Linked DNA regions of Bacillus pumilus. The protein of the gene in region 2 interacts with the protein of the main gene of each other region in a pairwise test. Links are inferred from orthologs where the notes say so. Each region holds a gene or a part of one and is shown on either strand. Other genes may lie near its edges.

The links.
Region 1: the proteins of secG (region 2) and secA interact in binary tests that used the Escherichia coli proteins (3 or more experiments, as listed by UniProt). The link is inferred for Bacillus pumilus from one-to-one orthologs.

What each region holds. Positions count from the first base shown.
Region 1 is NZ_CP046128.1:3,066,518-3,083,125, forward strand. The notes cover bases 5,092-8,189. They hold secA (preprotein translocase subunit SecA), read right to left. Parts: upstream 7,855-8,189; coding sequence 5,329-7,854; downstream 5,092-5,328. Other genes in these bases: hpf (ribosome hibernation-promoting factor, HPF/YfiA family), read right to left, coding at 8,041-8,189. In the rest of the region: cccB (cytochrome c551), read right to left, coding at 75-404; GKC25_RS15700 (YitT family protein), read right to left, coding at 453-1,301; GKC25_RS15705 (alpha/beta family hydrolase), read left to right, coding at 1,491-2,225; GKC25_RS15710 (M3 family oligoendopeptidase), read right to left, coding at 2,242-4,035; more of hpf, read right to left, coding at 8,190-8,604; GKC25_RS15730 (methyl-accepting chemotaxis protein), read right to left, coding at 8,795-10,480; GKC25_RS15735 (hypothetical protein), read right to left, coding at 10,514-10,894; flagella biosynthesis regulatory protein FliT, read right to left, coding at 10,908-11,249; flagellar export chaperone FliS, read right to left, coding at 11,246-11,650; GKC25_RS15750 (flagellar hook-associated protein 2), read right to left, coding at 11,668-13,182; flagellar protein FlaG, read right to left, coding at 13,203-13,544; carbon storage regulator CsrA, read right to left, coding at 13,698-13,922; flagellar assembly protein FliW, read right to left, coding at 13,916-14,350; GKC25_RS15770 (DUF6470 family protein), read right to left, coding at 14,379-14,957; flagellar hook-associated protein FlgL, read right to left, coding at 15,006-15,917; flagellar hook-associated protein FlgK, read right to left, coding at 15,927-16,608. UniProt on the Escherichia coli protein: Required for protein export, interacts with the SecYEG preprotein conducting channel.
Region 2 is NZ_CP046128.1:2,932,688-2,949,093, forward strand. What follows is about bases 7,758-10,653. They hold secG (preprotein translocase subunit SecG), read right to left. Parts: upstream 9,375-10,653; coding sequence 9,141-9,374; downstream 7,758-9,140. Other genes in these bases: rnr (ribonuclease R), read right to left, coding at 7,758-8,250; GKC25_RS15065 (alpha/beta hydrolase), read right to left, coding at 8,270-9,016; GKC25_RS15075 (AbrB/MazE/SpoVT family DNA-binding domain-containing protein), read right to left, coding at 9,561-9,851; GKC25_RS15080 (helix-turn-helix domain-containing protein), read right to left, coding at 9,878-10,111; GKC25_RS15085 (helix-turn-helix domain-containing protein), read left to right, coding at 10,264-10,653. Also shown: GKC25_RS15030 (diguanylate cyclase), read right to left, coding at 170-1,141; GKC25_RS15040 (terpene synthase family protein), read right to left, coding at 2,883-3,803; GKC25_RS15045 (tryptophan RNA-binding attenuation protein), read right to left, coding at 4,060-4,239; SsrA-binding protein SmpB, read right to left, coding at 5,298-5,768; more of rnr, read right to left, coding at 5,908-7,757; more of GKC25_RS15085, read left to right, coding at 10,654-10,668; GKC25_RS15090 (helix-turn-helix domain-containing protein), read left to right, coding at 10,799-11,200; GKC25_RS15095 (winged helix-turn-helix transcriptional regulator), read left to right, coding at 11,283-11,603; GKC25_RS15100 (ABC transporter permease), read right to left, coding at 11,685-12,374; GKC25_RS15105 (osmoprotectant ABC transporter substrate-binding protein), read right to left, coding at 12,396-13,313; GKC25_RS15110 (ABC transporter permease), read right to left, coding at 13,327-13,980; GKC25_RS15115 (betaine/proline/choline family ABC transporter ATP-binding protein), read right to left, coding at 13,994-15,142; GKC25_RS15120 (GbsR/MarR family transcriptional regulator), read left to right, coding at 15,412-15,948; GKC25_RS15125 (MarC family protein), read right to left, coding at 16,005-16,406. UniProt on the Escherichia coli protein: Subunit of the protein translocation channel SecYEG. Overexpression of some hybrid proteins has been thought to jam the protein secretion apparatus resulting in cell death; while this may be true it also results in FtsH-mediated degradation of SecY.

The DNA.
Region 1 (16,608 bases), 130 kb from region 2 along the record:
ATACGTTTTCATATTATTCAAAAATCTTTTTCTACATATAAAAACAAAAAAACCTTGTCGATTAGACAAAGGTTTTATTTTTTCTCTGCAAGCCATTTTGCCACTTCTTTTGCTTGCTTCTCATCTACCATTCCGCTTGGCATAGAGCCTTTACCATTCTGTGCAATATCTGCGATTTGGCTTTCATTATATTTCTTCCCTACTTCTTTCAGGCTTGGTCCGCCTCCACCAGATAGGTCTTTCCCATGACAGCCAATACAGTTTTGCTGATAAATTTCCTCACCACTGCTCACAGTTGAAGCACTTTTGCTGCCTTCTTTGTCACTGCTGCCTGAATTTCCTCCACAAGCCGCAAGAACAAGAAGCATCACTGCAAACAGCATCATTAATCCGCTTTTTTTCATCAATTTCCCTCCCTTACAATCATTTGGTCAACGCTATTATATCCTTGTTTACGCCCTTTTAAAACCCTCACCAAGCACCTCTTTTGCATCCATTACGATGACAAATGCTGATGCATCGATTGCTTTCACCACTTGTTTCAACTTTGTGAATTGTGACTGCCCAACGACACACATCAGAATTGGACGGTCATGGTCGGTATATCCACCGACTGCTGAGATCTTTGTGACACCACGGTCAATTTGATCAAATACTGCCTGCCTGACCTCATCCTCATGCCCTGTAATGATCATCGCCATTTTCGAATGACTGAAGCCGGCCTGTACAACATCAATCGTTTTACTTGAAATAAACACACCAATGACAGCGTACAGTCCCTCTTCAATCCCAAAAACAGTCATCGCAGCCAGGACAATTAGGCCATCCATCATCGCTAAACAGGTGCCAAGCGTGAGGCCTGTATATTTATTGATGATTTTGGCAGCGAGCGCCGTTCCACCTGTTGATCCATTTCCAAGGAACACGAGCCCTATTCCGATCCCAATCACCACTCCGCCAAAAATGGCTGCTAAGAGCGCTTCATGTGTCACAGGTGCAATATGTCTTGTGACAAACACCATCGAAGGTAAAAAAATAGAGCCAACGAGCGTTTTCAAGCCAAATGTCCCGCCTAATAAATAAAAACCAGCGATAAACAGCGGAATATTGAGTCCCCATTGCACATACGCCGCCTCAAAGCCGAATGACTGCATAATCGTACTAATACCGCTCACTCCACCTGCAGCAATCTGATTCGGTAATAATAACGTATTAAATCCAATCGCCACAATGGCTGATCCGATTAAAATGAACAAGTAATTTTTCGCTTCAATCCATAATTGTGAATGTCCCTGCTTCATGTCTTTCTTCCTCCGTTACTTCTGAATGCACACCTATTTTAAGCCCTCCTAAAACGAATGTAAATAACAGCCAAATGCAGTGCTAATGGATTAATACTTTATCACACAAACGGATCAGCGTACTTGCCGTTTGGCATAGGAGCAAATGATGGTATATTTAATATGTACATGAGAAAGAAGGGACATGCGATGAAGAAAATACTGAAGATAACAGGCATGACATTACTTGCACTGATCATCTTGGCTTTTGGTGCTTTCTATACATGGAGCCGCTTTACATACGGACCATCCGCCGCATTAAAAAAGCAAGTGAACATCGAGCAAGTGGAACATAAAAACGATGTGTATACATTTGCATCAGCAAAAAGCGATACTGGTATTATTCTCTATCCCGGGGCAAAGGTAGAACCACTTTCGTACGCCAATATCGGGAATGAACTGATGAAAAAAGGTTATTCTGTCTTTATCCCTGACATGCCATTTTCGTTTGCTATTTTTAATACAAACAAAGCACACGATATTATGAAAGTTCATCAAACGATCAAACACTGGTATATTGGCGGTCATTCACTAGGCGGAACAGCTGCCGCTATGTTTGCAGAAAAAAACCAGCGCAAGCTCGACGGTCTCTTTTTCCTTGCGTCTTATCCAGCATCAGATAACTTGAAATCATCGTCCTTGAACGTACTCTCTATATCAGGTGAAAAGGATGGGCTTGCGACACAAGAGAAAATCAAGAAATCGAAAACAAATCTGCCGTCTCAAACCGTTTACCATGAAATAAAAGGCGGGAACCATGCTCAGTTTGGCATGTACGGCAAACAAAAAGGTGATCAGCCTGCGGACATTCCAGCCCTCACGCAGCAAAAGGATATCATTCAGACCATGCTTGAATGGCTAAAACCAGCAAAAAAGCTCCCGTAATAGGAGCTTTTCATTTTTACTTTTTCGTCGCTTCTAAAAACTCTTCAGCGTCTGCTACAGCTAAACCAATGGCTTCCTCCCAAAAGTCTTTTTGGGTAAGATCGACGCCTAAGTGCTTATAGGCCAAATCTTCTACTGTCATTGAAGCTGTATCCTTTAGTAATGCAATGTACTTCTCTTCAAACGAAGTACCAGCCTGCAAGGCTTTTGAATAAATCCCTAGCGAGAACATGTAGCCAAATGTGTATGGGAAATTATAAAACGGTACACCTGTGATATGGAAATGCAGCTTAGACGCCCAGAAATGTGGATGGTATTCATCTAAAGAGTCACCGAAGGCTTCCTTCTGCGCTTCTACCATCAGCTCATTCAACCGATCCGCCGGCACTTCTCCTTGTTTACGCTCTTCATAAAAACGCTGTTCAAATAAGAAACGAGATTGAATATTCATGAAAAATGCTACACTCCGCTGCAGCTTATCCTCTAACAAGCTGAGACGCTCCTCTTCATTTGCCGCTTCTTTTAATGAAGCATCAGCCACAATCATTTCTGCGAATGTCGACGCCGTTTCAGCTACATTCATCGCATATTTGCGATTAAGAATGCGAACATCCTGCATCACTTCCTGATGGAACGAATGACCAAGCTCATGCGCGAGTGTCGCCACATTGGATGGACTTCCTGAGAAGGTCATAAAAATGCGTGACTCCCCGCTGTCAGGGAAATTTGTACAAAATCCGCCTACTCGTTTGTTTGGACGATCTTCAGCTTCTACCCAGCGTTCATTAAAGGCTTTTTCTGTAAAGGCAGCAAGCTCTTCTCCAAATCCAGCGAAATGTTTCACAATAAAAGCAGCTGCTTCTTGATACGGATAGATCTTGGTCTCACTGCCAATAGGAGCCCCAACATCAAACCAGCTTAGCTTATCCACTCCAAGCATGTCAGCTTTTCGATGTAAGTAGTCAATGAATGGCTGCTTATGTTCATCAATCACAGACCACATTGCATCAAGGGTTTCTTGTTTCATGCGGCAAATATCAAGCGGCTCTTTTAAAATATGATCCCAGCCTCTTGCTTCATATACTTGTAAACGAAAACCTGCCAGATGGTTTAGGGTGCTTGCAAATAGATGTTCATCCTGCGTCCATGCGTGCTCTAAGTTATGATATACGGCCTTTCTGACTTCACGATCTGAATCATCCATCGCATTTTCCGCTTGGCCGACAGAGATCATCTGCGTTACACCATCTTGTTCAAATGGAATCATAATCTTATTCACCAAGCTAGAATAAAGCTCATCCCACGCATGGTAGCCATCTACAGCTAATTTTTGTATCAATGTTTCTTGTTCAACAGGCAATTGATCCTTCACGCGCTCTCTTCGTTCATTTAATATGTAGCGCACATCTGAAAAGGCTTCTGAATTCATGAGATCTTCCCATTTGCTAGGAGAGATGGCAGCAAGCGCTTGATCAAACAGCGCAAGAATGGTACCTAAATCAGCTTCCAGCTTGGCAATCGTACCTCGAAGACTGCCAGCCTTCATATCCTTTGTATTTTGAGATTGAAGACAGGAAACAAATGAACCTGCTTGAGACAGTTTTTTATATGTCGTTTCATACGTGTCAAAGACAGACGTTAACCTGCTTTCAATGTGTGTATCTTCTTTTGAAAAGGCATCGACCTTTTGTCGTAATTCATTTAATAGCTGCTGAATGTGTTGCAGGTATGTTTTAAATTCTGGTGAAGAACTGCCTCCTTTAAAAAAGGCATCTAAATCCCACGTCTCTTGTAATGGTGTTAATCCCAAAATATTTCCCCCTTTATTTGCTAATTTCATCATACAAAGGATATAGAGTCAGTATGGCGTATGTATTCCTTTATATTCATTATATTTTCTCACAATTAAAAAAACCCAGCAAGAAGCCGAGTTTTTATGATAATTTCGAACGTAAGTAAGCATCGATAAATGAATCTAAATCTCCATCCATGACCGCTTGAACATTTCCCATCTCCGTATTGGTTCGATGGTCTTTCACAAGAGAATACGGATGGAATACATAAGAGCGAATTTGGCTTCCCCAGCCAATTTCTTTCTGCTCTCCTCTAATTTCATCCAATTCAGCCTGCTGTTCTTCGATCCGTCTTTGATAAAGTTTCGATTTCAGCATTTTCATCGCACGTTCTCTGTTTTTGATTTGTGACCTTTCTGTTTGGCATGTGACCACAACATTGGTTGGTATGTGTGTGATACGAACGGCAGAGTCAGTCGTATTGACGTGCTGTCCACCTGCGCCGCTTGCACGATACGTATCTACCTTGATATCTTCTGTCCGAATATCAATATCAATTTCTTCATTGAACTCTGGCATGACATCACAGGAAACGAAGGACGTATGCCTGCGGCCAGATGAATCAAAAGGAGAAATACGAACCAAACGATGGACACCTTTTTCTGCTTTTAAGTACCCGTATGCGTTATGCCCTTTGATGAGCAATGTCACAGATTTAATTCCTGCTTCATCACCAGGAAGATAATCAAGCGTTTCAACCTTAAAGCCTCTGCGCTCTGCCCAGCGAGTATACATTCTCAGAAGCATAGAACCCCAGTCCTGTGATTCAGTACCGCCTGCACCAGGGTGAAGCTCAAGAATGGCATTGTTTTTATCATATGGTTCACTTAAGAGAAGCTGCAGCTCAAACTCGTTAAACTGCTTGGTTAAGTTCTTCAGCTCTTTTTCAAGCTCTGCATGAAGCTCCTCGTCATAATCTTCCTTTAATAGGTCATGTGTCATTTGCAGCTCTTCATGAGATTCACTGAGCTCATGGTATGCATTCACATTATCCTTTAGTGCATTGGCTTCATTGATGACGCCTTGTGCCTTTTGCTGATCATTCCAAAAATCAGCTTCTGACATTGTCGCTTCGAGTTCTGCAATTTTGGCTTCTTTTGTTTCGAGGTCAAAGAGACCCCCTAAAATCAGCTAGCCTGCTAGCCATATTTTCAAGCTCTTGTCTAATTTCTACTAATTCCATATCCTTCACCTCATAGATGTATGGGGGCTGACATGAATAGAAAGAGGTTTTCACCTCTTTCCATTACTTATTCTGTCTTCCCATGACAATTTTTATATTTCTTGCCGCTACCGCAGTGACATGGTGAGTTTCGTCCAATGTCTACGACTTTACGTACCGGCTTCTTTTTCACTGTCTTCTCCTCATCACCCTCTTGAGGCTGATGAGCTGTTGTTTGACCTTGAACGACTTCTTCACGTTCTAGGTTGTTTTGGATTTCTGATTTTAAGACATATTTGGCTACATCATCTTCGATTGAAGCAACCATATGCTCAAACATCGCAAATCCTTCCATTTGATACTCACGAAGCGGATTCGTTTGTGCATACGCGCGTAAATGAATCCCTTGGCGCAGCTGATCCATTGCATCGATATGATCCATCCACTTTGAATCCACCGCACGAAGAACGATGACTTTTTCAAATTCTCGCATTTGTTCATCGCCATATGTTTCTTCTTTTGCATCGTATTTTTCTTTAATACGATCCATGATGAAGGAGGTGATTTCATCTGCTTCTTTGCCATAAATATCTTTGACCGAAATAGCTCCTTCATCTAAATAGTTCGTGTTGATTAATTCAACAAGCCCATCTAGTTTCCATTCTTCAGGAAGCTCTTCTTTCGGCGTATAAGAACCAACAGCCCGCTCAATTGAAGATTGAATCATATTGATGACAATCGATTTTAAGTTATCAGAATCGATGACTTCAAAGCGTTGTTTGTAAATCACTTCACGCTGCTGACGAAGTACATCGTCATATTGCAGAAGCTGTTTACGGGAATCAAAGTTGTTCCCCTCGACGCGTTTTTGAGATGATTCAACGGCTTTAGACACCATTTTACTTTGGATAGGTGTAGAGTCATCCATGCCAAAGCGGTCAAGCATCGCCATCGTGCGCTCTGCACCAAATCGGCGCATCAATTCATCTTCCATGGAGAGATAGAATTGAGTAATCCCTGGGTCTCCTTGACGACCAGAACGTCCGCGAAGCTGGTTATCAATACGTCGTGATTCATGACGCTCTGTCCCAATTACAGCTAGACCGCCAAGCTCTTTGACGCCTTCGCCAAGCTTGATGTCCGTACCACGACCTGCCATGTTTGTCGCAATGGTGACGGCTCCTTTTTGACCAGCCTCTTCAATAATTTGTGCCTCACGCTCATGGTTTTTCGCATTTAACACTTGATGAGGAATCCCTTTATTTTTAAGCAGCTTAGAAATAAGCTCAGATGTCTCAACCGCTACTGTTCCGACAAGAACTGGCTGCCCTGTCATATAGCGCTGCGCAACATCCTCAGCCACTGCTTTAAATTTACCTTCCATTGTGCGGTAAATTAAATCAGGTCTGTCATCACGAACCACTGGTTGATTGGTCGGAATTGTCACAACCTGCATGTTGTAAATGTTACGGAATTCTTCTTCTTCCGTTTTCGCTGTACCAGTCATACCAGATAGCTTTTCATACATACGGAAGTAGTTCTGGAACGTAATCGTTGCAAGGGTCATACTTTCGTTCTGCACTTCGAGACCTTCTTTTGCCTCAATAGCTTGATGCAGACCTTCACTATAACGGCGTCCTTTCATTAAACGTCCTGTGAAAGAGTCAACAATAACGACTTGGCCTTCTTCAACGACATAATCCACATCTTTTTGCATCGCAACATGTGCCTTCAGCGCCTGAGCGATGTGATGGTTCAGCGCAACATGCTTAACATCAAATAAGTTCTCGATGCCGAATGCTTTTTCCGCCTTCGTCATTCCGCTTTCTGTCAGCTGTACACTTTTTGTTTTAATATCATATGTGAAATCATCTTCTATTTTTAATGTACGAACAAATGCATTGGCTTGTACGTAAAGCTTTGTAGATTTCGCAGCTTGTCCAGAAATGATAAGAGGTGTTCTCGCTTCATCAATTAAGATGGAGTCAACCTCATCGATCACGGCATAATGAAGCGGTCTTTGAACCATTTGCTCTTTGTAAAGCACCATGTTATCTCGTAAATAGTCAAAGCCCAGTTCATTGTTTGTTGAATACGTGATATCAGCGGCATACGCTTCTCTTTTTTCATCTTTGTCTAAGCTGTTTAAGTTTAAGCCAACCGTTAAGCCAAGAAATTCAAAAATCTTGCCCATTTCCTCTGCATCACGGCTTGCCAAATATTCGTTGACTGTCACAATGTGGACGCCTTTTCCAGAAAGAGCATTTAAATAAACAGGCATTGTTGATGTCAACGTTTTACCTTCACCTGTTTTCATCTCAGAGATGTTGCCTTCATGAAGCGCGATCCCCCCCATGAGCTGCACCTTAAACGGGTACATTCCTGTCACGCGGCGTGATGCCTCGCGAACCGTTGCAAATGCTTCAACCAACAGGTTATCCACGGATTGTCCTTTTTCAAGTTTTTCTTTAAATTCAATCGTTTTATTTCGTAAAGCCTCGTCAGATAATTTCTCGAAATCTTGTGCGAGAGCTTCGATTTCATTTGCTTTTTTTTCATATTTGCTGATCGTACGTTTCGTAGGATCAAACACTTTGTTTAAGATTCCAAGCATATAATAACGCTCCTCTATTTCATGCAATTTTTCGGCATGTCCAAAAGATTGACAGGTCCATATTTACCTGCATTTATCATACCATACCTTCCTTCATTTCCAAAGAATTTGCAATGATTTCGCACAAAAAACCCGCCCCTTATGAAGGGAACGGGTTTACTTTTTTTAGGTTGTTTTTAGATGAAATTAAGCGTTTGGCTCAATGAGTCCATATTTTCCATCATTTCGGCGATAGACCACATTGGTCAAATTTGTCTCAGCATTTGTGAAGACGAAGAAACTATGACCTAACATGTTCATTTGAAGAATGGCCTCTTCGCTATCCATCGGTTTTAAATTGAATCGTTTTTGTCTGACGATTTCTGTTTCATCAATTTCTTCGTCATCTTGAACAGCTACATCAGGCGTCCCATTTCCTCCAGCAAATAAGTGTTTTTTGGCACCTTGCTCGCGGAATTTACGGTTTACTTTTGTTTTGTGCTTTCGAATTTGACGTTCTAATTTACTGGCTGCTAGGTCTACTGCATTGTACATATCTTCATTATGCACCTCAGCTCGAAGTGCTAGATCAGTCATTGGAATGGTAACCTCAACTTTAGATTCTTGATCATTGTAAAACTTCAAGTTCACGTTGACTGAAGCATCTACGTCTGTTTCAAAATAACGCTCCAGCTTTCCAATTTTTTTCTCGACATGATCTCTTAGTGCAGGTGTTACGTCGATGTTTTCTCCTCTGACATTGTAATTCATGTAAAGAACGCCTCCTTTAAAATTAAGGATATGTAAACCTATTTCTACTTTTCCCTCCTTTTCTCCTGCTCAAACGTAAAAAAAATGTGAATATTCATTGAAATTTGTCAAAATTTTGCGGTGCTTCAACTGTTGCTTGATAGGTGATGAATATATATTCGGCTCATTCTTGAAAAAGACCAGCTCACGTTTAAATCGTGAAAGATGAAATGGATGTTTTCAGCGAATGAGATAAGGTTTTTAAATCTTCCGCCGCTGCTTTCATCTCTTCATTTGCCGCCAATGATTCTTCAACAGCCGCAGACATGTACTCCGTCTCTTCTGAATTGCGTTTGGCTCCTTCTTCAATGACCCCAACCGTCTGAGATATTTCCTCTGTACTAGCTGAAATTTGCTCTGCAGTGGCTGAAAGTTCCTCTGCTTTCATTGAAATATCACGAATAGATTCCAGAATTTCATGAAAGCTCTGTTCAGACAATTGCGATACTTTCACACCTTCTGCTACATCCTGCTCAACCTTTGTCATCGAATGTGATGATTTTTTAGTATCTTTGTTCACGTTCGCGAGTAATTGACTAATTTGATCTGTCAGCTGACTAGATTCTTCCGCCAGTTTCCTCACTTCATCTGCTACAACCGCAAAGCCTCTTCCATGTTCTCCAGCTCTTGCCGCTTCAATAGCAGCATTTAAAGCAAGCAAGTTCGTTTGGTCAGCAATGGCATGGATATGACCTAACAAATCTTCAATGCCAGTAAACTGGCCTTGTACATGAGCCATTGTGGAATGGTGTTCATTCACAGACGCTTTTATAGAGTTCATTTGTTTTACGAATTGCTGAATAAGCGCTGCACCCTCTTCAGCCTTTTCAGTCACTGAAATTGAGTGACCCGAAACATCGGATGTGTGTTCAGCTGCATTTTGCATACCAGTCGAGACTTCTTGAATCGCAGAAGCTACTTTTCCGACCGCGTCTGATTGTTCACGTGAAGCTTCACCGACCTGTTCAATCGAACTAGACGTCTGCTCACTTGCCGATATTGTTTGATGAATGGTTTCCTCAAACTGAGCAGCAGAATCAGCTAATTGTCTTGATCCATTTTGCACCTGTAAAATGAGCTGACGTAAATGAGTCGTCATTTGATTAAAAGCGGTACCAAGTTGGCCAATCTCATTTTTAGAGGTCACTTCAATCTCTTCAAGTGTAAGATCACCATCTGCCATCCTTCTCGCGGCATTTGTGACAGAAACAATCGGCTTTGTCATACGATAAACGAATCTTGTCCCAATCACCAAAAAGCCAACAATAATGACCGCACTAACTAGAATGAGTGTGAACACTAATTGGTTACTGTCTTGATTGAGCTGATTGATTTTCTGGTCACGTTGCTTCAACTGGGTTTGAGCAAATTCTTTTGTAAAGGTATGTATTTCTTGTTCGATAGGCTGTAATTCTTGACTGAGGCGGGTGTTGAATTCTTTTTGATTTTGCATATTCAATGAATTAAATAGTCGGTTCGTTGAGGTGTAGTAGAGATAATTTTTTTCTGAGATTTGATCTAATAGATTTTTTGCTTGTTTGACAGCGCTCATTTTTGAAGCTTCCGTTGTTTTCTTATTAATCTCTTCATATGTTTGCTCAATTTTCTGTAAATTTTCAGCATCTTGCACGACAACATAGGTTTTGATTTGCGCTTCCTGCTTTTGCAAAAGCACCTCTAATTCCAGTGAGGTCTGATAAAGCTTCACTTCTTTGCTGAGAAGCGTCTTGTAGGATTGATCTGTTTTGTAATAGATAAAGCTTGAGACCCCTAAAATACTGACAAACAATACACATATGACAATAAGCCCAAACAAAAATTGATTTTTTAGTCTCATAATTTCCTCCGAATGGTCTGAATTGAACAAAAATTAATGAATGACATACGGCCTCATACAGGCATGTATTTCATCCATCCACTTTCTATATTCAGGTATAAAATATGATGTAAGGAATGATTGGAAGTGTATTGAAGGGAATGTATAGAAAGCTAGTATATCAAAACTTAAAAAAATTTGATCAAACGAACGAATCGTTTTGGCAAAGTGCTCATTTTCTATAATTGAAAGCAGAAGGGGATGCGTTGTCTCTAAATGAAAGAAGGCATGGATCAGATCATTAAAGATCCGATCCCCTTCAGTTTTAGCAAAATCCTTCTCAATTTCATCTAAATATTTTAGACTCTCTTCTATCGTATATAGAAGTTCATAATATGTGGTTAATAAAATATAGTCATCTGAACGATACGCCACAGGTCTCACCTAATTATTTCCGTTTATCGTAATATACGCCGTCACTCGTCATAGGCTGGTATGGATTTTGATAATTCAGCTGTTTTGTTTTCTTTCTTTGAATGGCTTGAATATCTGCTCTTATCCCATTTTGGATCACAGTTAATTGCTTCGCCATCTGTTGATCTGTTTGGATGATTTCTTTGATTTTCTCTTTTTCTTGATCCGTCAGCTCATGCTGAATATCTCTCATTAATTCGTCTCTCTCAATCAAAAAGGCATCAAAGTCTTCAACCAAGGTGTCACTTTGCGGATTTGCCGCTATTTCGGCTGCCATTTTTAATGTTTGGTCATGCAGCTGGTCCACAATACTCATAGAGATCCCCCGATAGAGTGATGGCGCCCTTTTCGATCGGTTTGAATAACTTCCTTCCATGCATCACGAAAATCAGTTACGTATTGCTCTACTTCATTCAACATCTCTTCGTCATTTTGAAGATTGGCTTCAATCAGTCTGCGATAAATGTAATCATACATACTTGCCATACTCTTTGATACGTCATAAGAACGATTTAAGGTGACATTTAATTCTTGAATGATGTTTTGAGCCTTTTTCAGGTTCACATTTCTCGTTTCTGCATCCTCTTTTTGAATGGCATACTTCGCTAGTCTAATGAACTTTAAGCAGCCTTCATAAAGCATAAGCGTCAACTCAGCAGGTGTTGCAGTCTCAATAGAATTTTTCTGATAGGCGGCATAAGGGTTCTTTATTGCCATATGTTATAAACCTCCAATTATTGTCCAAGCAGTTGAGAAAGATAGCCAGATTGGTTGTTTAGCTTTTGAATCGCGCTATCCATGGCGCTAAACTTTTTGTAGTAGCGGGTTTCAACCATTTTTAAACGATCTTGGAATGTATCCATTCGTTTTGTTAAAGAATCAAGGTCCTTACCAAGTCCGTATTCCTTTAATTGCATTGTTGTGCTGCCAGCTTTAGTTTGAATGCTCTTCGTGAAGGCTGATAAGGAATTTTTGATACGATGAATGATTCCTTGTTCTTGATATTGCTGCTGCGCTTTATCTTTATCTTTTGAATCCACATTTAGCGAACCTGACATAAATATTTGACTGATCTTCTGCGGATCTTCTTCAATGGCTTTTCTTAGTTTCGGTTCATCAATGACAAGCTTTCCGCCATCTTTATATTTATCTGAAGTGGTAATTCCGATTTGTGTCATGTGAATTCTATTCCCATCACTTGTCGTAATATCAGCATAAAAATCACTTCTTATTTTAGAGGCACCACCTCGTAAAATGGAATCACTTCTCAGCAAGCCAGACTTCGCTGTCGTTTCCCATAGCTCCACTTCTTTGTCAGACATTGCTTTTTTCTCTTCAGCTGTTAAAGGATGATAGTCCCTATTTCTTTTTTCATTGACTTTGCCATTGACCTGCTCAACAAGTTCATTGTATTTATCAACAAATTGTTTAATTTTATCAAAGATTGTATCGACATCTGTTGAAACGTTTAAGCTGACAGGCTTATCGGTTGTCCCTTTAAGCTCGTACGTAATACCAGCTTGCTCAAATGTATTGTTGTTATTTTCCATTTTCAGACCATTAATCTCGTATTGTGCTTTTTGCCCTTGAGTGGTCGCAACTAATTTGTTATCTCCATCCACTTGGAAGCCTAATTGAGTGAAGAATGAAGCTGAATTACCATCAGCTGCTTTAATACTGACACCTTCTCCCGTTGTCCGTGAAGTGAGAGCGACCGTATCGACATAGTTTGATCCGTCAAAGATCTGTCCTTTGTAAGCCGTCACACCTAATTGCGAGTTGTTCAGCTTTTTCACGATGTCATCAATTGTATCGGTATCAGAAGTATTGATCGTCACCGTTTTCGGTTTTGTCGAATCTGGTGTCGTCACTTCGAATGTAAACGTGCCATTTGTTGGTGTAAATCCAGATGTACCAGATGATTTGAAGACGGAAGCTGTCGCTAATTGGGTGACATTGATTGAGCCAGAAGTAGCATTAGTTGAGCCAGTTGCTGTGACAGCAGATTCATTTGAGCTTGTCACCTTTTTTGCGCCATATGTACTTGGACGCGTTAAGTTTAAACTGTTGATCAAATCATCTAATTCTTTGACTTTCGAGTTCACCTCGCGATAGCTGTCTCTTTGCCATTCAAGTGTTTGTTTCTGGCGTGTCATTTTATCAAGTGGTGCTTGCTCAGTTTTCATTAGCTTTGATACGATTTCATCAATATCAAACACATTTGAAAATCCAGTAATTCGATTGACCATTTTTTATGTTCTCCCTTCACTTACATTCTTTTATCTACAAATAAACCGACAATTTCTGTCATTGCCGCATAGAAATCAAGCCATTCCTTGGAAGGAATTTCTCTAATGACTTCTTCTGTTTGGTTATCTACGACTTTGACATAATATTCATTGAGTTTTTCATGTAATTCAAATTGCAGATGAAATTGAGTGGGTTCAATCAGCTTGTTTGCTCCTTGAAGCGTTTTTTCAATTTCTTCTTTTGAAACGACCTTGCCATTTGCTTGTAAATTAGAGTTTACATTGTCATTCTGGTTATTAGAAACACGGGTTTGAAATGCATCGATAATTGGCTCTAGCGATGTCACCTTACCAACAGACATAGTTATTCAGCTCCTGTGCTTTAATCTACCTTTTATATCGGCTTTGAATTTTCAAATTAAATATAGATGGACCGATTTGTTAAAGTTTCATATAGATGGTGAACATCCACACAGAAACGTGGAGAAGGATAGCTGAATCAGATAAAAAAATCCTCACTTTTTTTGTGAGGATAATTGAGAGAGGAGATCTACAGATAAACTCGCAGCACGACTGTTCTCTTCTTGAATAGACAGGTACACTTCTTTTCTATGAATATCAATGTGCTTAGGAGCCTCAATCCCGATTTTCACTTGATCGCCTTCGATTGAAATAATCTTGACTTCAATATCATCGCCAATTTGAATCGACTGGTTTAATTTACGCGAGAGAACTAACATGAGGATGCCACCTCTAACAAATGTTTTGTATGATAGGCTGAATCATGCAAAATCACCTGCTTGGCTTTCATGTTTTTCCGGTTCACAATAATAGGCGCTCTTAAATTGGCTGTCGTTTTTTCAATAGAAGATTCCATTGTTAAGATCACCATGACTTCCACATCATTGGCATCTTCTACTTCTAGAATATCTACGACCGTTTCGTCTAGATCGAATTCATATTGATTGAAGAATAAAAACGGACTGCTGACAATAAAGCCTAACTCTGCGTTTTTCAATGATTGAAGAACTAAAAATGGAGACTCTTCTGATAAAGGTAAAATGACAAACTGTTGTTGATCTAGAAATCCTGGTATTCCATTAGAGAAGTTGATGATTTGCTCCTCTTTGATTGTCATTTCACCATGGTATTTTGTTTGAATGATCATAATTCACGACCTTTTTCATTTTTCTTAACTATACCTTATCACCATTTTGGCCCGTTTCGTCAACTTCTATTTTTAAATCTGGGTATTGTAACATATCAATATTGACCTTACCTGGCTGGTAGTTAACGATTGGTTTATGAGGCGTTGCCTCTATAATAGCTTTTTGAGGCTCCACATCAATTTGAAGCTCAGATGGCTGATAGTGAATTTTGACACTAAAGAATGAAGGGATCACACCAATGGTGAATTGTTTGGCTGGAGGGGTGCCATTGATTTTGGCAAACTCGGCAATTGCATTCCCACCATTCTCGATCTTGATGAGTTCACTGCCTTCTTCCGCTCTTCGGCCCATTCCCTCTCCAACAGCACGTTTCCCCTCAGCTGCCCATTCCTCAGATCGTCTAAAAATCGACTTGATATCCATATCGGCAAATGCTTCGGTTTGATCTATTGTTAATTTTGACGGTGTCCTTGTCATATTCATGACGGCTCTGGGCTGCTGAATCTCAAGGTCTGCTCTTGGCTGCTCTACTTCTTGCCGAGAAGGAGTTGTCGACATTTGCAGCTTTGCATAGGTTTGTTGCATTAACAATCTAGGGATTTGCATATAGGTACACCTCCATGATGCAAAAAAGCACCCAACGGATGCTTTTTATTATCTTAAGAAATCGACAAGGGATGGCTGAATAACTTTAGCCGTCGTTGCTAAAGCAGCTCTATTCACAACCTCTTGTTGAAGAAGATCAATAATTGCTTTTTCACTTTCTACATCTTCATTATCTGATTTGGCATTTTTCAGTACTTCGAATTGTGAAGTCAAGCGACTGCCTACTAAGTCAACACGATTTGAACGGGCTCCTAGGTCCGAGCGCTCAGCACTCATCACTTCTTTAAACTGATCGATACTTCCTAACGCATCATCAGAATTTGCGAACGTTCCATTTTTCAATGAGTTTTCTAAATCCGTCAGCATTTCAATGACATTTTGACCGCTGGCAGACTGTCCACCAAACGCTGAAATTGGATTTGAGTTCACATTTAAAGTGATACCATCAGAAATGTTCGACTTAACAGAATTTGCATCTGTATAGTTTTCAAAGTTAAACGTAAACGTACCATCTGCGTTCTCAACAACTGGTTTGACATTTGTATTTGTTCCATTAAATACGAACTTACCTAACATCTGAGTGTTCATCGCGTCAATGATTTGTTTCTTCATCTGGCCAATTTCTACTCCGACAGCTGCTAAATCTTCTGGCTGCTTTGTTCCATTAGCCGCATCAAGCACTTTATCTCGTACATTTGACATAATATCAATGATTTCAGTGACACTTGTTTCAGATGTATCAATCCAGTTCTGTGCTTCATTTAAGTTTTTTTGATATTGTTCATTTCGAAACATTGCTGTGCTATATTGAAGGCTTTTTACTGCTGCAACGGGATCATCAGACGTTTTTGTGAAACGTCTCCCTGTTTGTGCCTGCTCATTTATTTTAGAAAGTTTTTCATAACTTTTACTAATATTACGAAGTGAGTTTTGAGAAATCATACCTTGTGTGACTCGCATCAGTTATACCTACCTTCCCACGACACCCATGCCGTTTATTACTTTATCCAATATTTCATCCTGTAATGTCACAACTCTCGCAGCTGCATTATATGCATGCTGAAATTGGATCATATTCGTCATTTCTTCATCAATGGAAACAGCACTCGTCGACATCCTACGTTCATTGGCTGAATTGACAAGAGCGGCTGAACTGCTTTCTAGCGTCATGTTCTTTTTCCCTTGGATCCCCATCTCAGCAATGACATTTTGGTAGTAATCCTGGATCGTCGTTGTATTGCCGCCGATTGGTACCTTTAAGTCTTGAATACCAGCTAATTTCGTAGCATTCGAACCGTCACCTTGTGTTTGATTGAGAGATGCTGCAATATTATCTGTTGATGCTAAAATGACATCACTCACTTTGATACGAGCTGCTAAGCCTTTATTCAATTCATTGTTATTCTCAATATCAAAGAAGTCTTGTCCACTTGTGCCATTTAACGTGTACCCCTGCTTATGCACATCGTTAAATGTATCCATAAATACTTGTGCTACTTCATCCAGCTCTGCAAGCATGTCTGGATACATGCCTTTTTCAGCACCATTTGACATGTAGCCATAAGCCTCAACAAGTGCTTTTACTTTACCATTCACTTGAAGCTGATCTGCTGCAATGGTTGTTGTTCCGAATTGAAGTGAGTTAACAAGT
Region 2 (16,406 bases):
CCAGACCTTTGCCTCATGTGTGATAGGCAAAGGTCTGGCTAACATGTTCATGCCGGAATGGCCGAGAAACAACGTGAGTTTCTGTAATGACGACCAAACCGTAAAAGCTACTCCCCTTTAGGAAACCGTTCAAATGTTATGTTTATCATATCGAATGTCAGGACAACAGTCAATGAGAAGCTGGCGGTAGATCATGCTCTTCATACAGCATATAGTCCGCTCCAGTTGACGCATAAATCCGGTTGCGCCCTTGGCGTTTTGACATATACAAGGCTTGGTCCGCTTCAAATAGAAGAGTTTCTAATACATTTGGATCATAAGCTGTATGAGCGATTCCAAAGCTCGCTGTCACTCGCACTTTTTCCTCATCAGTCTCAAAGAAACTCGTCTCAAACGAATGTCTCATTCGCTCCGCAATATGACATGCCTCTTCAAATGAATGATGCGGCAGACAAATAGCAAACTCTTCTCCGCCATATCGTCCGAATAAATCGTCCATCTGTAAATGCTGCTGACAAATGGTGACAACATGACGCAGCGCCTCGTCTCCAATATGATGTCCATGCGTGTCATTGATTTGTTTAAAGAAATCAATATCAAACAGCAAGATCGCCGTATCCTGCGCATCCTCTTCCAAGATCATCTGCGTTCGTTCAATAAAAGAAGAACGATTGAAGATATTCGTCAACCCATCAATATACGCACGACGCTCCAGCTCTTCCTGCAGCAAACGCTGCTCTGTTACATCACTGATCACAATTTGCCTGCCCTCGATCTCTCCTCTTCTATTAAATAACGATGAAGCGGTCAGGTGATAATAGCTGGACTGATCTTCTTCCTTTTTCCACATTAAATCATATTGCGAATGATCCTGCGGAGAACGCAGCCACTGAATGAACGCGGTATCTTTGATGATCCCTGAGAAAATATCGTCAATTTTATAGCCAATGCCCTTTTTATTAGAAAGTGCTGGAATGATCGATGCAGCAGCGGGGTTGTAATCTATGAGTGTCCGGTATCGATCTAAAATGAGAACCCCTTCAGACATATGCTCAAACACACGCTCCATTGCAATGGGAGAGAGCTTAAAGAGCTGGAACGACATAATCGCCCATAAGTAGAGTGCATTGGTTAAAAACATCACCACAGGGACCGGGTCAATATGAAGAGGCGTAACGCCTAATAAATAGATAAAAGATGTCGTGATTGGCAGTAACATTCCCACTAGCAAAATGAGGATCTGCTTTAAATATTCTTTTTTTGTGACACGTAAAAACCAAACCAGCATAAAAATAGCGAGCATCGAACAGCCAAATGTATAGACGCCATGAATGATATACCAATAGCCAATCGTAAAATCAGCCAATAAAAAACCGTCTACTGGATTCATCGTGATGCTACGATAAAAGAGTGAATGAAAAGACCATAATGGTGGTGAGAGTTGGAATCAGTAAGATGAGAAGCACGCGGCGCTTTGTGAAATATTGATGGAATCCCGTAAATTGCAGCACAATCATCAGACTGAATGGTGCGATGAACGGAAGACCTATGTATTGAAAACAAACCCAGAACATGATCTGTCCAGGTGTACTTGCCAATAATTCAAACGTGTGCCCAAAGATATAAATCGCAGTTGCTCCAGACATGTACATAAACAATTGACAGCCAATATACCGGCGGCGGTTCGCATGAGCAATGATTGATAATATCACGGACAGAATGCCAGAAACACTCATGATCACAATAAAATGTAAAACAATCGAATCCATGTAAACGCCCCAATTTCAGTTATTTAGAACTAGTCTAATCTTACTATATATGAGGACGTCGCAAATGGGAAGGTGTGAATTTGATTTGGTTGGAGGTTTTTTGTAAAGTTTCGGTCGTTATCTGTTCGTGATCCCTTATATTTTCACTACTTTTTGCTTAATTTGAGGGAGAAGTATGTTGCGGTAGGTGAAATATCTGTACAATGTGGAAATCGGGGATCAATGACGAGGAGGCTTACAAAGTATATGACTTTTTTGATTATTATGGCGGGGCTATTTATGCTGATTCTCTTAGAGAAGCCATTTGAGAAGAGAAGTTCTGGGTTGATATTTTTGGTGAGTTATTTACTACTGATTGCAGTTTATGTGATTCAAACAACGTTTGTGGAACTCTTATCTAATCAGCTCTTACTCATTATTGCTATTATAGTTGTTTGTCCTTTGTTAATTCGATTTTTACAGTTGTTTCGGGGAACATAAGTTGACCAATACATTAAAAAAAGATGCTGGCTATCGGCATCTTTAAGTTTTCCGAGAAAATCTCGTCAGTCTTATTTTCTTCTTAATTCCATCCATTTTATAATAGAGAAATTTCTCGTTAAAGCAAGGTGTTGTTCTCATATTCCACTCTAGAAATCCTTCTCAACACAAAGCCGATTTTGTATTGCTAGATTATTCCGATTAATGGCTTGAAGAATAATTTCATTGAAAATGTCCTGGAAAATCGTTGTATCTTTAAATCGAGTAAGGCGATGCCAAATGATAAGGAACGGGGTCATTGATGCTCAAACCTAAAAACATCAATATTCTATGCTATGCCAATTGATCTAGTGGTAGAGGCCACGTTCTTTTAAACCGATTCACCCCAACTTAAAGAAATGCAAACAACATCAATAAATATCCACGACCCTGTTCCTTATCATGAAGCATTGGTTCTAAAACGTTTTCATATATTAGTCGTACAAAACCTCCCTCATATTAAACATAATATAACCTCTTTTTATAAAGCGGAGCCACATATATAATGAGGGGTAATAGTCATCATAAATATACAGTATATATTTTTATTTAATAGCACTATAAGGGTAGCAGTTATCATTTAAGAATAATAAATTAGAACCTTTTAGTCTTCATACTCCATTCATAATGTCCTCGAACACCATTCTCCAACCTAGATATGAATTTAATCATACCACTATCAAAAGGCTCATTACTGATAAAGACTTTATTTTTAAGTTCAATGAATGTATTAATTTCTATGTTTAACATTTCCTTTGCTCTATCTAAAGCTGTCTCTATTGAACAATTTTCTTGTTTTTGCAGAATGATAACCAAATTATGAATTTCATCATTCTCAAATTCTTTTTTAAAAGATAATAAATCATTTGTCCAATTTACTATTTTATTGATAGAGTTAATTAAATCTCTCAGTAAAATACTACGACTAGAAGCAGGAATAAAACTTCTACCTCCTCTTTCTATTAGATCAAAACAGACAAAAACACTTCCACTATGCATCCTATGATTGACGTACTCTTCTAGAGTTGGTATGCACTTTTCTTTTTCATTTTTAATTTCCCATTTAATAGAATTAAAACAATTTTGAATACTTTGAATAATTCTTTTTTTCCATTCATCAGGCATTCCTATACTAAGACGTTTCCACCAATCATGCCACGCATATAAAAAAGTATCATCATCATAAAATGCTCTTTCATTAAGAATTTCAATTATCTTTTTAGAATATATATCATATAACTTTTGATTGTTCAAATTGTCGCTATAATCATCCAATATACAAAACAATAAAAGATAATCAGAAGACAATCTTACACTGTCGTAAGAGTCATAAGGTTGAGAACGTCCTGCCAAGTATGAAATTTTTTGTCTTTCATATCTTTTTATGTTTGAATCATTCATTAAATTATTAATTTTAGCCCAATTAACTGTGTCTTCATGTACTTTTTTAACATAAGGATTGATAGAACTTTCGAAACATTCTTCTATTTTCGGTATGTTTTTTACTTCTAACATTTCGTCCTCCTAAAAATTATTTTCTTTTTTATGTATTTACCCTGTTTAAATTTTCAAAAAACGCAGTTAATAATCTTGTTTTTCTGTCTAAAAAAAGGTAAACAGAAAAATGCTTATCTCAACAGAATAATTAACAAAAAATACCATTTACCTGTTTCCGCAGGGTAAACTATAAAAAGAGACTTGAACAATATTCCATTATTAAACAAACAGTTGGTTCAACTTTGTTCTTGTCTTTGTACAGAATCTCTTTGAATTAATTGCGTATATGCTTCTTCATAAAATGAAGTAATGTTTGGCCTAAAGCAGTTAGGATAACACCTTTCCCATCACATTTTGGGCATATTTTTTCTTCGTTCTTAATAGAAATATGACTTGTCCCATTACAATTAGGACAAACATGCTCTAAATCGTCTGTTGATATAATGACTGACATCTCTTTCACCTCAACTTATAGAATAATGATGTTTCTTGGCCAAACCTTAAATCTAATAAGATCCATAAACATACATTTTGTTAAATAAAATTTCTATTTGGCAATAAAGATATCATATTATACATAATTAAAGTGCTCAATGTTTGAGTGACAAATTAATCTATTAAGGAGGCTTTAAGAGAGCTGCATTGTGCAAACCATTAATTGAGCGACCAACATAAAGCCCTGAACAATTAAGGAATCTCAATACACCACAATGATTAAGGATGTTTTTAGCGAAGTAATTAAATATTTATCATTTTTTGCTCCTCTATAAACTGCACCATTAGATTCTGCTCCGACATACGCTTCACAAAGTCTGTCAAATCAAGTGATGGATCTATTAAAGGGCATAAAAAAAGACGCTCAAAAAATAGCGTCTTTTAAAAATAATGATAGAGTTTTGGAACTTCTAAAATGATGCCAAACCCGTATCAAGGGCTTTCAAACCCTTGATACCCGACTGCATTCTAAAAGTTTTGATGGAGACGGTGGGAGTCGAACCCACGTCCAGAGACATCGATTACTTAAGCGTCTACGAGCGTAGTCAACATATTTCGTGTTCACTCATCCGCATGCCTGCTGACGGGCGCTTGGAGAGCTAGTCTGATGGATCTCTTCTTACGTCCTCAGACGGAAACGTAAGCGTAGCCTACTTCATTGGGCTCCTCACAGACACATAGGCGATGTCAGGAAGAGCTCGCTGCACTTATTAGGCAGCTAGTGCTAAGTTTTGGTTAAAACTTTTAGTTTTGCCAGTTACATTTAAGTGCGTGTTAACGAGATCGCCTCTCGGCTCGCAGCCTAAGCTCGAACCATCCCTGTCGAATCCGTAACGTCCCCTTGTAAAAGGGATATACGGGATGGAAACGTTCAGCTTAACTGCTTCCGTATATAACTATTATAACAATCTCTTCGCTTGAAACAACTGGTGGTTTCTGTAAGAAAAGCAATGATTGTTTACTGCATAACATATTGTAGCATAATGCTTCCGCTCTCAGCAAGACATCTGCATGAATCTAGAATTGCTTTTGGCGATCACGGAAAGCACGCTCGATTTCGCGTTTTGCATCTTTTTTCTTCAGATCGTCACGTTTATCATATTTCTTTTTCCCTTTACCAATTCCGATCAGCACTTTGGCAAAGCCATTTTTTAAATAGAGTTTCAGAGGCACGAGTGAGTAGCCCTCTTCCTTTGTCGCACCAATCAATTTACTGATTTGCTTGCGATGAAGCAGCAGCTTTCTCGTTCTCAGCGGATCATGGTTATAACGGTTCCCCTGCTCGTATGGGCTCACGTGCATGTTGTGAAGAAACACTTCTCCTCGCTCGATTTTGGCAAAGGAATCTTTTAAATTCACTTTTCCTGCACGAATCGATTTGATTTCAGTTCCTTGTAACACAAGGCCGGCTTCATACGTTTCTTCTATAAAATAGTCATGATTTGCTTTTTTGTTTTGGGAAACAACCTTTCCCTCTCCCTTTGGCATTGGCGTACACCCTCCTTTTGACACAAACACGGTCCAAATCGTACGGATTATTTTATCAAACAATCCAGCTTTCGACAATGCTCACGCCATATGGTCAAAAAGCAAATAGAGCGTGACGCCCTATTTGCTTTTTGGCACGTTACTTTTTCTTTTTGCGCTTTTGTTTTGGCGCGTTATCAAATACGCGTTTTTTCTTTTTTTTCTTCTTACTGCCTGTGAACCAGTCACTTCCGCCTTTATCTTCCTTTGGTTTATCCCCAGAGGCATTTTGACCTCCGCGTCCTTTTTTCGCTGGTGAATCTGTCCGTTTTTTGAACTTAAAATCTTTTGGCGATTTACGGCGGGTGCCTTTCATGCCAACGATTTCAAAATCAATGGAGTGCTCATCTTTATTAACACTAACCACTTTGACAGTGATTTCGTCACCGATGCGATATACATTTCCTGTGCGCTCACCGATCATGGCAAAATGCTGTTCATCAAAACGATAATAGTCGTCTGTCATGTAGCTGACATGGACAAGACCTTCAATTGTATTCGGCAGTTCAACAAATAGCCCAAAGTTCGTCACGGAACTAATCATGCCATCAAACTCTTCACCGATTTTATCAAGCATAAATTCTGCCTTCTTGAGGTCATCTGTTTCACGCTCTGCATCGACTGAACGGCGCTCCATAGTAGACGCATGATCTGCAATTTCAGGCAGCAGCTGGCCCCACTTTTCTAAGGTTGCTTCGTCTGTCTTTTTCTGAATCAAATAGGTTCTGATCAGTCTATGCACGATTAAATCCGGATAACGGCGGATCGGTGATGTAAAGTGCGTATAGAATTCCGTTGATAACCCAAAATGGCCGATGCTTTCTGGATCATACTTCGCCTGTTTCATCGAACGAAGCATCACGGTTTGTATCACAACTTCTTCTGGTTGATCCCTCACAGCATCAAGTACACTTTGAAGTGCACGCGGGTGGATGTTTGTCGACGTTCCTTTCACAATGTAACCAAACGTTGTCACGAACTCTAAAAAGCGCTGAAGCTTCTCAGGATTTGGTTCTTCGTGAATTCGATATATGAAAGGTACATTCAACCAGTGAAAATGCTCTGCAACCGTTTCGTTTGCAACAAGCATGAATTCTTCAATTAATTTCTCTGCGACAGATCGCTCACGAACGACAACGTCTTTCGCCGCTCCTTCATCATCTACAAGCACTTTTGCTTCCTTGAAGTCAAAGTCTACTGCCCCGCGCTCCATTCGTTTGTCGCGAAGAATCTCTGCAAGCTTCTCCATCTCTTGGAACATTGGCACAAGCGGCTCATATTTGTCTAAAAGCTCTTCGTCTTGGTCGACTAAAATCTTATTCACATCAGAATAGGTCATTCTTTCCGTCGTTTTGATCACACTTTGGAAAATCTCATGTTTGACGACCTTCCCATTTCGATCGATGACCATTTCACAAGACAGGGTGAGACGATCGACCTTCGGATTCAATGAGCAAATACCGTTTGACAGGCGGTGCGGGATCATCGGAATGACGCGGTCTACGAGATACACACTCGTTCCACGCTCATAAGCTTCCTGATCAATCGGGGAGTTCTCTGTGACATAATGAGAGACATCTGCAATATGCACCCCTAGCTTATATTTGCCATCATCCAGCTTTTGCACCGTAACGGCATCATCTAAGTCCTTCGCATCTGCTCCGTCAATTGTTACAATCGTTTCGTTGCGCAAGTCACGTCTGCCTTCCAGGTCTTTTTGATCAATCGTTTCAGGTGTGTCTACTGCCTGCTGAAGCGCTTCTTCTGGGAACTCACCTGGCAGGCCGTGTTTATGAATGATCGATAAAATATCAATGCCAGGGTCATTTTTATGACCGAGGATTTCAGTCACTTCGCCCTCTGCACTCATTCTTCCTTCTGGGTAGCTTGTCAGCGTCACGACCACTTTATGCCCTTCGACCGCTCCATTTTTAGCGGATTTCGGGATGAAGATATCGGTTGTGATTTTTTTATCATCAGGAATGACAAAGCCAAAGCTTTTCGTTTCTGTGTAGGTACCGACAACCGTCTGAGTATTACGCTCCAGAATTCGGATGACAGTTCCTTCTTTTTTTGTGCCGTTTGATTTGTGGCTGACACGAACCATGACCGTATCACCATTCATCGCTGTGCCTAGCTCATTAGGCGGAATGAAAATATCATCCTGTCCAAACTCTTCTGGTGTCACAAATGCAAAGCCTTTTGCATGAGCAGACAGCTTTCCTTTTACCAAGTTCATTTTTTCTGGTACACCGTAGCGATCGCTGCGCGTGCGAACGATGAGTCCTTGATCTTCCAGCATCACAAGTGCTTTGACGAGCTCTTTATAATCATCAGGATTGGTAATCTCCATCATCACTTCCAGCTCTTGAACGGTTAACGGTTTATAAGCTTCATCTTTCATAAAAGCGAGTAATTCATCCATAAATTCTTCTTTTTGCACACTCTAACCCCCTATATATTTAAATTGACCAATTAAGTGATTCTAAGAATGCATATACATCCTGATGAACCTTCTCGCGCTCTTTATCAAGCGTGATCACATGGCCTGATTCTTCATACCATTTCAAATGCTTTTGATCTGTCTCTACTTCGTTATAAATGATATTCGCACTGTCTGTATTAATCATATGATCATGACGTGCCTGAACAACAAAAGTAGGTGAATAAATCATGTCGACATTGTTTCTGACATCTGCAATCAGTTCTTGCAGGCTCCTCAGTGTACCCATTGGCGTTTTCTTGAACTCTTCCATTTCCTGTTCAATCTGCTCCTCTGACTTACCCTCGAATTTCTTATAGTTACGGGCATATTCTAGTACACCCTGGTACATGACTTCTTCACTTTTTATGTACATAGGTGCACACATAGGTACAATTCCCTTTACAGGTACAGTGTAACCTAATTTCAATGAAAAAACTCCTCCGAGGGATAGTCCGCAAACCGCAATTTCCTCATAGCCTTCATCTTTTAAGAATTGATAGCCCTCTTCTACATCTTTCCACCAGTCAGCCGGGCCAGATTGGACAAGCTCTTCTGGCGGCACACCGTGGCCTTTATATTGAGGTGCATGGCATGTATACCCTCTTTCGTTCAAATAACGGCCTAGCATTCGAACATCGGCTGTATTCCCAGTAAAACCGTGAAGAAGAAGCACCGCCTTTTCTCCACCTTTAAACGTAAATGGTTTCGGTGTAACAACTTTCATGATGTGACTTCCTTTCCTTCTGATATGGTTTATATTTTCCACTTGTATGTATGAAACAAACACAAAAGAGTGCTGATAATAAAAAAAGGTCTGAAAAAAGATCAGACCTTCTGTTACTCGCGCCTTACACGCCTAGATATGCCAATGCAAGTGTTAAGATGAAGAAAAGCACTGACAAAATAACCGTTAATCGGTGAAGTATCAAGTCAAGGCCTCTCGCTTTTTGCTTACCGAAAAGCTGCTCGGCTCCACCTGAAATAGCGCCTGACAGTCCAGCACTTTTACTTGATTGTAACAATACAACGATGATAAGTGCGATACTGACAATTACGAGTAATGTGATAACAAATGCGTGCATGAAAACACCTCCAGACAAACTGGTACACATAACTTTATTTTACATGAAAACAAGGTGCATGTCACGAAACATCAAAATAAAGATTCCCTCTATATTGTCGACTTTATTCGTTATTTTGATTCAATTTCATTCCAAAGAGTAGTATGCAGCATTTTTTATATGCAATTTTCGGTTAAAAACACGTTTTTAACGGGTTGCTTCTTCTTTCAATAGCTGTTTTAATTCTACTAACAAACGTTCAGCTCCTTCAGGACTCAGCATCACTTTCCCATTTCCATAGCTTTTGTTGTACTTCGTCACTTGTCCAGTTAACAGGCAGCTCTTATCTGCATCATATTTTTTTAGCATAATGGTTTGATCTTCAATGAAAATTTCTAACAGCTGCTCTTCTTTAATATTGAGTACCTTGCGCATTTCTGAAGGCAGAACAATTCTGCCTAGTGAATCAATATGTCTGACCATCCCAGTTCTTTTCAACGACATTGCCTCCTTGATAATTTCATTCATTGACTTTTGTCAATATCTTCATAGTAAAATAGATCTTCAAATTTTTTATCAAAGTAATGAATCATTTTGCCAATGACAAGCTGGCCTGGTTTCCGATGACCATTTAATACCCTGCTGAGTGTGGCAGGAGAAATGCCAATTTCATCAGCGAGCTGATTTAAAGACATATCGTTTTCGATCATATACTGCATGACAAAAGCCCGCCTGATCTGAATCTTTTCGACCATCATTACAACCTCCTATGGAATCAATATGTACAACGTGCAGGTGCTCACTTGAAACAGACCATTAACTTAAGTCAACACTTTTACCCCTCTGCTATTTCCTTTGGTCAATGATCATACTAAAATAAGTCATATACTGAAATGTGAGGTTCGATGTCATGAATCACTTTGGTGAACAATTACGCATTTTAAGAGAAAATAGAAAAATGTCTGTCAATCAACTCGCCATGTATTCAGGTGTAAGCGCTGCTGGAATTTCTCGTATTGAAAATGGAAAGCGCGGTGTGCCAAAACCTTTGACTATCAAAAAATTAGCACATGCCTTGAAGGTGCCTTATGAGGATTTAATGCTGCTTGCCGGTCATATTGAACAGGAGCAAGTTCATGAAATGAAACCAAAATATGAATCCATGTTGAAAATCTATCAAACGGCGCTTCAAAAGGATGTAGAACATCTTCCCATTTTTGATGGGGACAAATGGGAAAGGCTCTCCGCACAAGACATCAGCCAGCTGAATGAATACTTTCTCACGCTCATCAACCAAAAAAAGGCGAACAAATAGCGGGGCATAAACCTAATGTACATCCACTATTAACTAATGTCAATATTTTCATGGTATACTTGTTGCCAATAGTCAACAAATCAGGTAAAATAGACATATCTAATCTATAACCATGTGAGGTTTTGCCTTGATGAACTTTGGTGCATATTTAAGAGCATTACGTGAGGAAAAGAAGCTGTCAGTGAACCAATTAGCGATGTATTCAGAGGTCAGCGCTGCTGGTATTTCTCGTATTGAAAACGGGAAACGCGGTATTCCAAAGCCTCCTACGATTAAAAAACTAGCCGGTGCATTAAAGGTCCCTTATGAGGAAATGATGCAGGCTGCGGGCTATATTGAGGAAGCCTCTTCTGTCCATCAGTTGAAGGAAGAGGAAATAGCATTATCCAAAATAAAGGAAGCTGCAGCGCAATATGAACTTGGTGATCTCGAAATATTTGATGGAGATATTTGGTCAACTCTTTCGAAAAAAGAAATAGAGGATCTTAACCGCTATCTGTTATTTATGTTAAACAGCCGTTCGTCATCATAGAATGTTTTGAGCATTGACAAGCTTTTCGAGCTGATTTATGACAGATTTACGGTATAATGAGTTCAGATTGGAGTGAAGAAAGATGAATCAATCTGACATGTGCCCGCGGTTTGAAAAAGCAGTTGAGTTATTGAGTAAACGCTGGGTCGCACTGATTGTTTTTCAGCTTCTCTCAGGTCCGCAGCGCTTTAGTGAAATTGAGGCCGCTCTGACAAATTTAAGCGGAAGAGTATTATCTGAGAGATTAAAAGAGCTGGAAGCAGCAGGCATTGTAAAACGGGAGGTTTTTGCTGAAACACCCGTGCGCATTGAGTATTCTTTAACTGATATGGGGCGTTCCCTTGCACCCGTTTTTGAGGAAATTTCGAAGTGGTCCTCTGAATGGATCACGCTTGAATCATAAAATACCTGCATGTGAACCCGCCTGATCATCATAAAACAACCTCCCTTACAGATGTAAGGGAGGTTTTGTCTTTTTAACCGCTTAAGCAGATGTGATGTTTTTTGCAGCTAATGCTTTTCTTTCTTTTTTCTTGTTCGTTGGGCTTAAATAGCGTTCGAGCCAGCCCATGACTAGGTCAGCGATAATGGCCATGAGCGCAGTTGGAATAGCACCTGCTAAAATGATGGCTGTTCCGTTTGTGGCGTTTGATCCTCTGATGATGATATCACCTAGACCTCCCGCACCAACAAATGTCCCAATCGCTGTAATGCCGATGGCGATGACAAGGGCGGTTCTTAAACCAGCCATAATGACCGATAAAGCAAGCGGTAATTCAACCATTCTCAGCACTTGCCATTTCGTCATGCCCATCGCTTTACCCGATTCTAAATAAGCATGTTCAATGCTGACAATCCCTGTATACGTGTTGCGGATGATCGGCAGAAGCGAATACAAAAAGAGTGATAAGATGACTGTATTTGCGCCAAGTCCTAATACAAGCATCAGCACGGAAAGCATCGCTAACGCCGGTATGGTTTGTATAACATTGGTAATGGCGAAGATCCAATTGCTCAGCTTACGGTAATGCGCCACAAAGATGCCTACTGGAATTCCGACAATCGCCGCAAACAGCACCCCATACGCTGACATGAGAAAATGCCGATAAAATTCTTCTAACACATATGAACCGTTCTGCTGATAATACGTCCATAATTGCTGCAGTGTGTCCATCAGCCGTGACACCTCCCCATCTTACTCAAAGTAATTGTGCTTTTTTAGGAAATTTTTCGCAACGGTGGCTGGTTCTTGAAGCTCCCCGTCGACTTGATAGTTAAGCTCTTGCATTTGCTCTGTATCGATTTTTCCGATCAGCCTGTTGATCACCTTATCAAGCCCTGGGTTCTCTTTTAGGACTTTTTCCGGGACAACTGGCGATGCATCATATGGCGGGAAAAACCGCTTATCATCTTTTAAAATTTTGAGGTCATAGGCTTTAATTCGTCCATCTGTTGAATAGGCAAGCACAATATCCATTTTTTCATTTTTTAATGCATCATAGACTAAACCAATCTGCATTGGATACGTGCTTCCAAATTCAATTCCGTATGTTTTCACGAATCCTTCGTAACCGTCGCCTTTCTTTTTGAGCCAAATATTATCGACACCGAACCGGTAATTTTTCGCATTCTTTTTCAAGTCAGAGACGGTTTCTAACTTGTTTTCCTTCGCCATCTTTTGCGTCACGGCAAAGGCATACGTATTATCAAAGCCATAGGAATCAAACCATTTGTAATCATAGCGTTTCTTAAATTCTTTTTGGACGATCTCCATCGCACGCTCCGGGTCTTTTTCCGCATCCATTCCAAGCGTACTTGTCAAATCTGTCCCTGTATACCTTGTGGCAGAAATGTCGATATCTCCGTTTTCCATTGCTTTCTGCTGTACGGTATTAGAGCCTAGGTTTTTCACAATGGTTGTCTTTTTATCTGTGTAATGTTCGATGATATCGCTAACCATGTAGGCCATAATTTCTGATTCGGTAAAGTTTTGTGCTCCAATTCGCAGCGTATTGCCTGAGGAGCCGGCTAGTCCAGGAAGTGAACAGCCGCTTATCAATAGCAAGCATCCGGCAAGCAGTGCACTGATCCATCTTGTTTTTCGATTCTTCACATAAGCCAACTCCTTATGAAACTTCCTTCAATCCTTTTAAGCCTTCTGGTGTTACTTTTTTCTCCAGCTTCATCAATGTAAAGTCAATGATGACCGCTAAAATAGTGACTGGGATGGCACCCGCAATAATGTATTCCGGCTGATATAACTGAAGTCCAATTAAAATGTAGTCACCAAGACCTCCCCCACCGATAAAAGCAGCAAGTGTTGTCCAGCCGATTAAATAAATCGTTGACGTTCGGACGCCTGCCATAATGATCGGTACAGCAAGCGGGAGCTCAACAAGACGAATTTGCTCCCATGTGGTCATACCGATCCCTTTACCGGATTCAAGCAAGTTTTTGTTTACACCTTGGACGCCGGCATACGTATTTCTCAAAATAGGCAATACCGAATAGAAAAAGAGCGCAACGATTGCAGGTATTTTCCCCACCCCCAAAATAGGAATAAAAAATGCAAGAATCGCTAAACTAGGGAGTGTTTGAAAGATATTCACGACACCGATGACAAAACCTGCGCCTCGTTTCATTCGTGTGAGAACGACGCCTAAAGGAACGGCAACGATAATTCCTAGCACGACGGCAATTAAGGAAATATATAAATGCTCCCACATTTTTGTGAGGAGTTCCCCACCATTTTTCTCTAGAAAATCGATGATTTGATCCATGTGTCCACCTCCCTTAGTTCATTTCAATGGCAGACGCCGGCGTATCGTCTCCCCAAATAGAGTCGTACACAACATCTACAAGACTTGCCCGTGTTACAATGCCTTTTAAATGCCCTTTGGCATCCACAACCGGTACATATTTAATACCGCGTATTAAGATTTTCCGAACGGTGTCTCTTAGAAGTGCGCCTTCTTGTACAGTATAGAACTCTGTATTTAAGATCTCACCAACGAAAGCCGCTTTTCTGCGGTTCGCATCGATTGTTTCAATATCGATATAGCCTTTTAGCACATGATGTTCATCTACTACAAGCAAAGAATCGACACGCTTTTCTCTCATGATGTAGATAGCATCAGTCAACGTTTGTTCGACTGTAATGGTGACTGGTGACGTGTTCATCATTTGTTCTACACGTTCCATATTCGGATTTGATTGAAGCAGGCGCTCTTTTCCGATGAATTCTTCTACGAACTCGTTGGCTGGGTTACGCAAAATATCTTCAGGTGTGCCTACTTGGACAATCTCCCCATCTTTTAAAATCACAATTCGGTCAGCGAGTTTAATGGCTTCATCCATGTCATGTGTGACGAATACGATGGTTTTATTTAACGTTTTTTGCAGTTTCTTAAATTCTTCCTGCAATGTATCTCGTGTAATTGGATCAAGTGCACCAAATGGTTCATCCATGAGGATCAGAGGGGGTTCTGCTGCCAGTGCGCGAAGAACTCCGATGCGCTGCTGCTGTCCTCCACTGAGTTCATGAGGATAGCGCTCTAAAAATTCCGGGCCCATGTCGACGAGCTTCAGCAGTTCGCGAGCTCGTTCCTTCCGTTTTTCTTCCGGCCATTTTAAGAGCTTCGGCACAAGTGAGATGTTTTGCGCGATGGTCATATGGGGGAACAGTCCAATTTGCTGAATCACATAACCGATTTCTCTTCTTAATTGAACTGGATCTTTTTTCATAATATTTTCTCCCTCGATGAAAATGTTTCCTGAGGAAGGTTCAATGAGTCGGTTGATCATCTTCATGGTTGTTGTCTTACCACAGCCACTCGGTCCAATAAAACAAATAAATTCTCCTTTTGCTATTTCTAAATCAATATTTTTGACAGCTTTTTTTCCGCCTTTATACGTCTTAGATACATTCTCTAGTTTCAGCAAATGAGACACCTCCAATTAGTTGGATCTTTATATTCAGAAAATTTACACCTTATTCATTATAGTGCAAACTTTATAAAATAAAAAGTTTATGATGTGTTTGTATTGCATAAGATTTATATAAAATTTTCAGTTAACGCTGTAATATCTAGAGATCTCTCCTTTTTCCTTCAAATTACTAGCAATTACTCAATATTTATTGTTTTCATCAACAAACAGGTATATGATATATTGTGTTACAAATTGTCAGTCGTGAAGGGATGAAGCGGGGAGTGGACAAGCAAGCGTTAGGCGCCATTCAAAAAGCACAGGATCATTATATTGAAAAAGCTGCGGAGAACATGAATGCCTTTGGTCTTTCTTCTACAGTGGGTAGAGTGCTTGGTATCATTCACATGAACCGTAAACCAATGACGCTGGAAGAGCTATCAGAGGCGACCGGCATGAGCAAAACGAGGATGAGTCAAGTCGTTCGAGAAATGCTCGATTTGAATATTGCGGAAAAGGTTTATGAAAAAGGAATACGTAAAGATCTTTATGAAGTTGAGCAAGATCAATACCAAACGTTTATTTCATTGTTTGCAGCCAATTGGTCCCGAGTTGTCAGCAAAAACCGTAAAGCACATAAGAAAACGTGCAAGGAATTGCAAGAGCTGCTTGAACAGGACGACTTACCTGAAGAAACAGAGGATAAAATCAATCTGCTTCTTTCAGAAATCAAGGAAAGTCTTGATTACTATGATTGGATTAGCCGCTTAATTGAATTCTTTGAAAGTGAAGAAGTATTTAAGCATGTGCCGAAACCTTAAAAAAAGCTGTTTTATTTTACATCATTGTAGAAAAAAAACAGCTTTTTTATATACACTTATGACATAAACATCGGAAACATCCCTTTTAAGCCTGCGCCGATCATCTCAACTGCCACTACAGCAAGAATTAATCCCATCAAACGCGTCACAACATTCATCTCTGTTTTCCCCATTTTCCGCATAATGAAACTGGAATAATGAAAGGCATAATACGTCATGGCAAGAACAATGATAATGCCGATTAGAATCGAAAACATGTGGAGCATCCCTTGACTTCCCGGGGTTAAACTCATTACTGTAGCGATTGTACCGGGCCCAGCGATGATCGGGATTGCCAGCGGCGTAACGGAGATATCTGCCTTCTCTTTGCTTTCTGCCTTTTCCTCCGAATGAGGATTTTGGACGTGTGATTCTTTTGCATTCAGCAAATTGTAAGCGATACCAAAAATAAAAATACC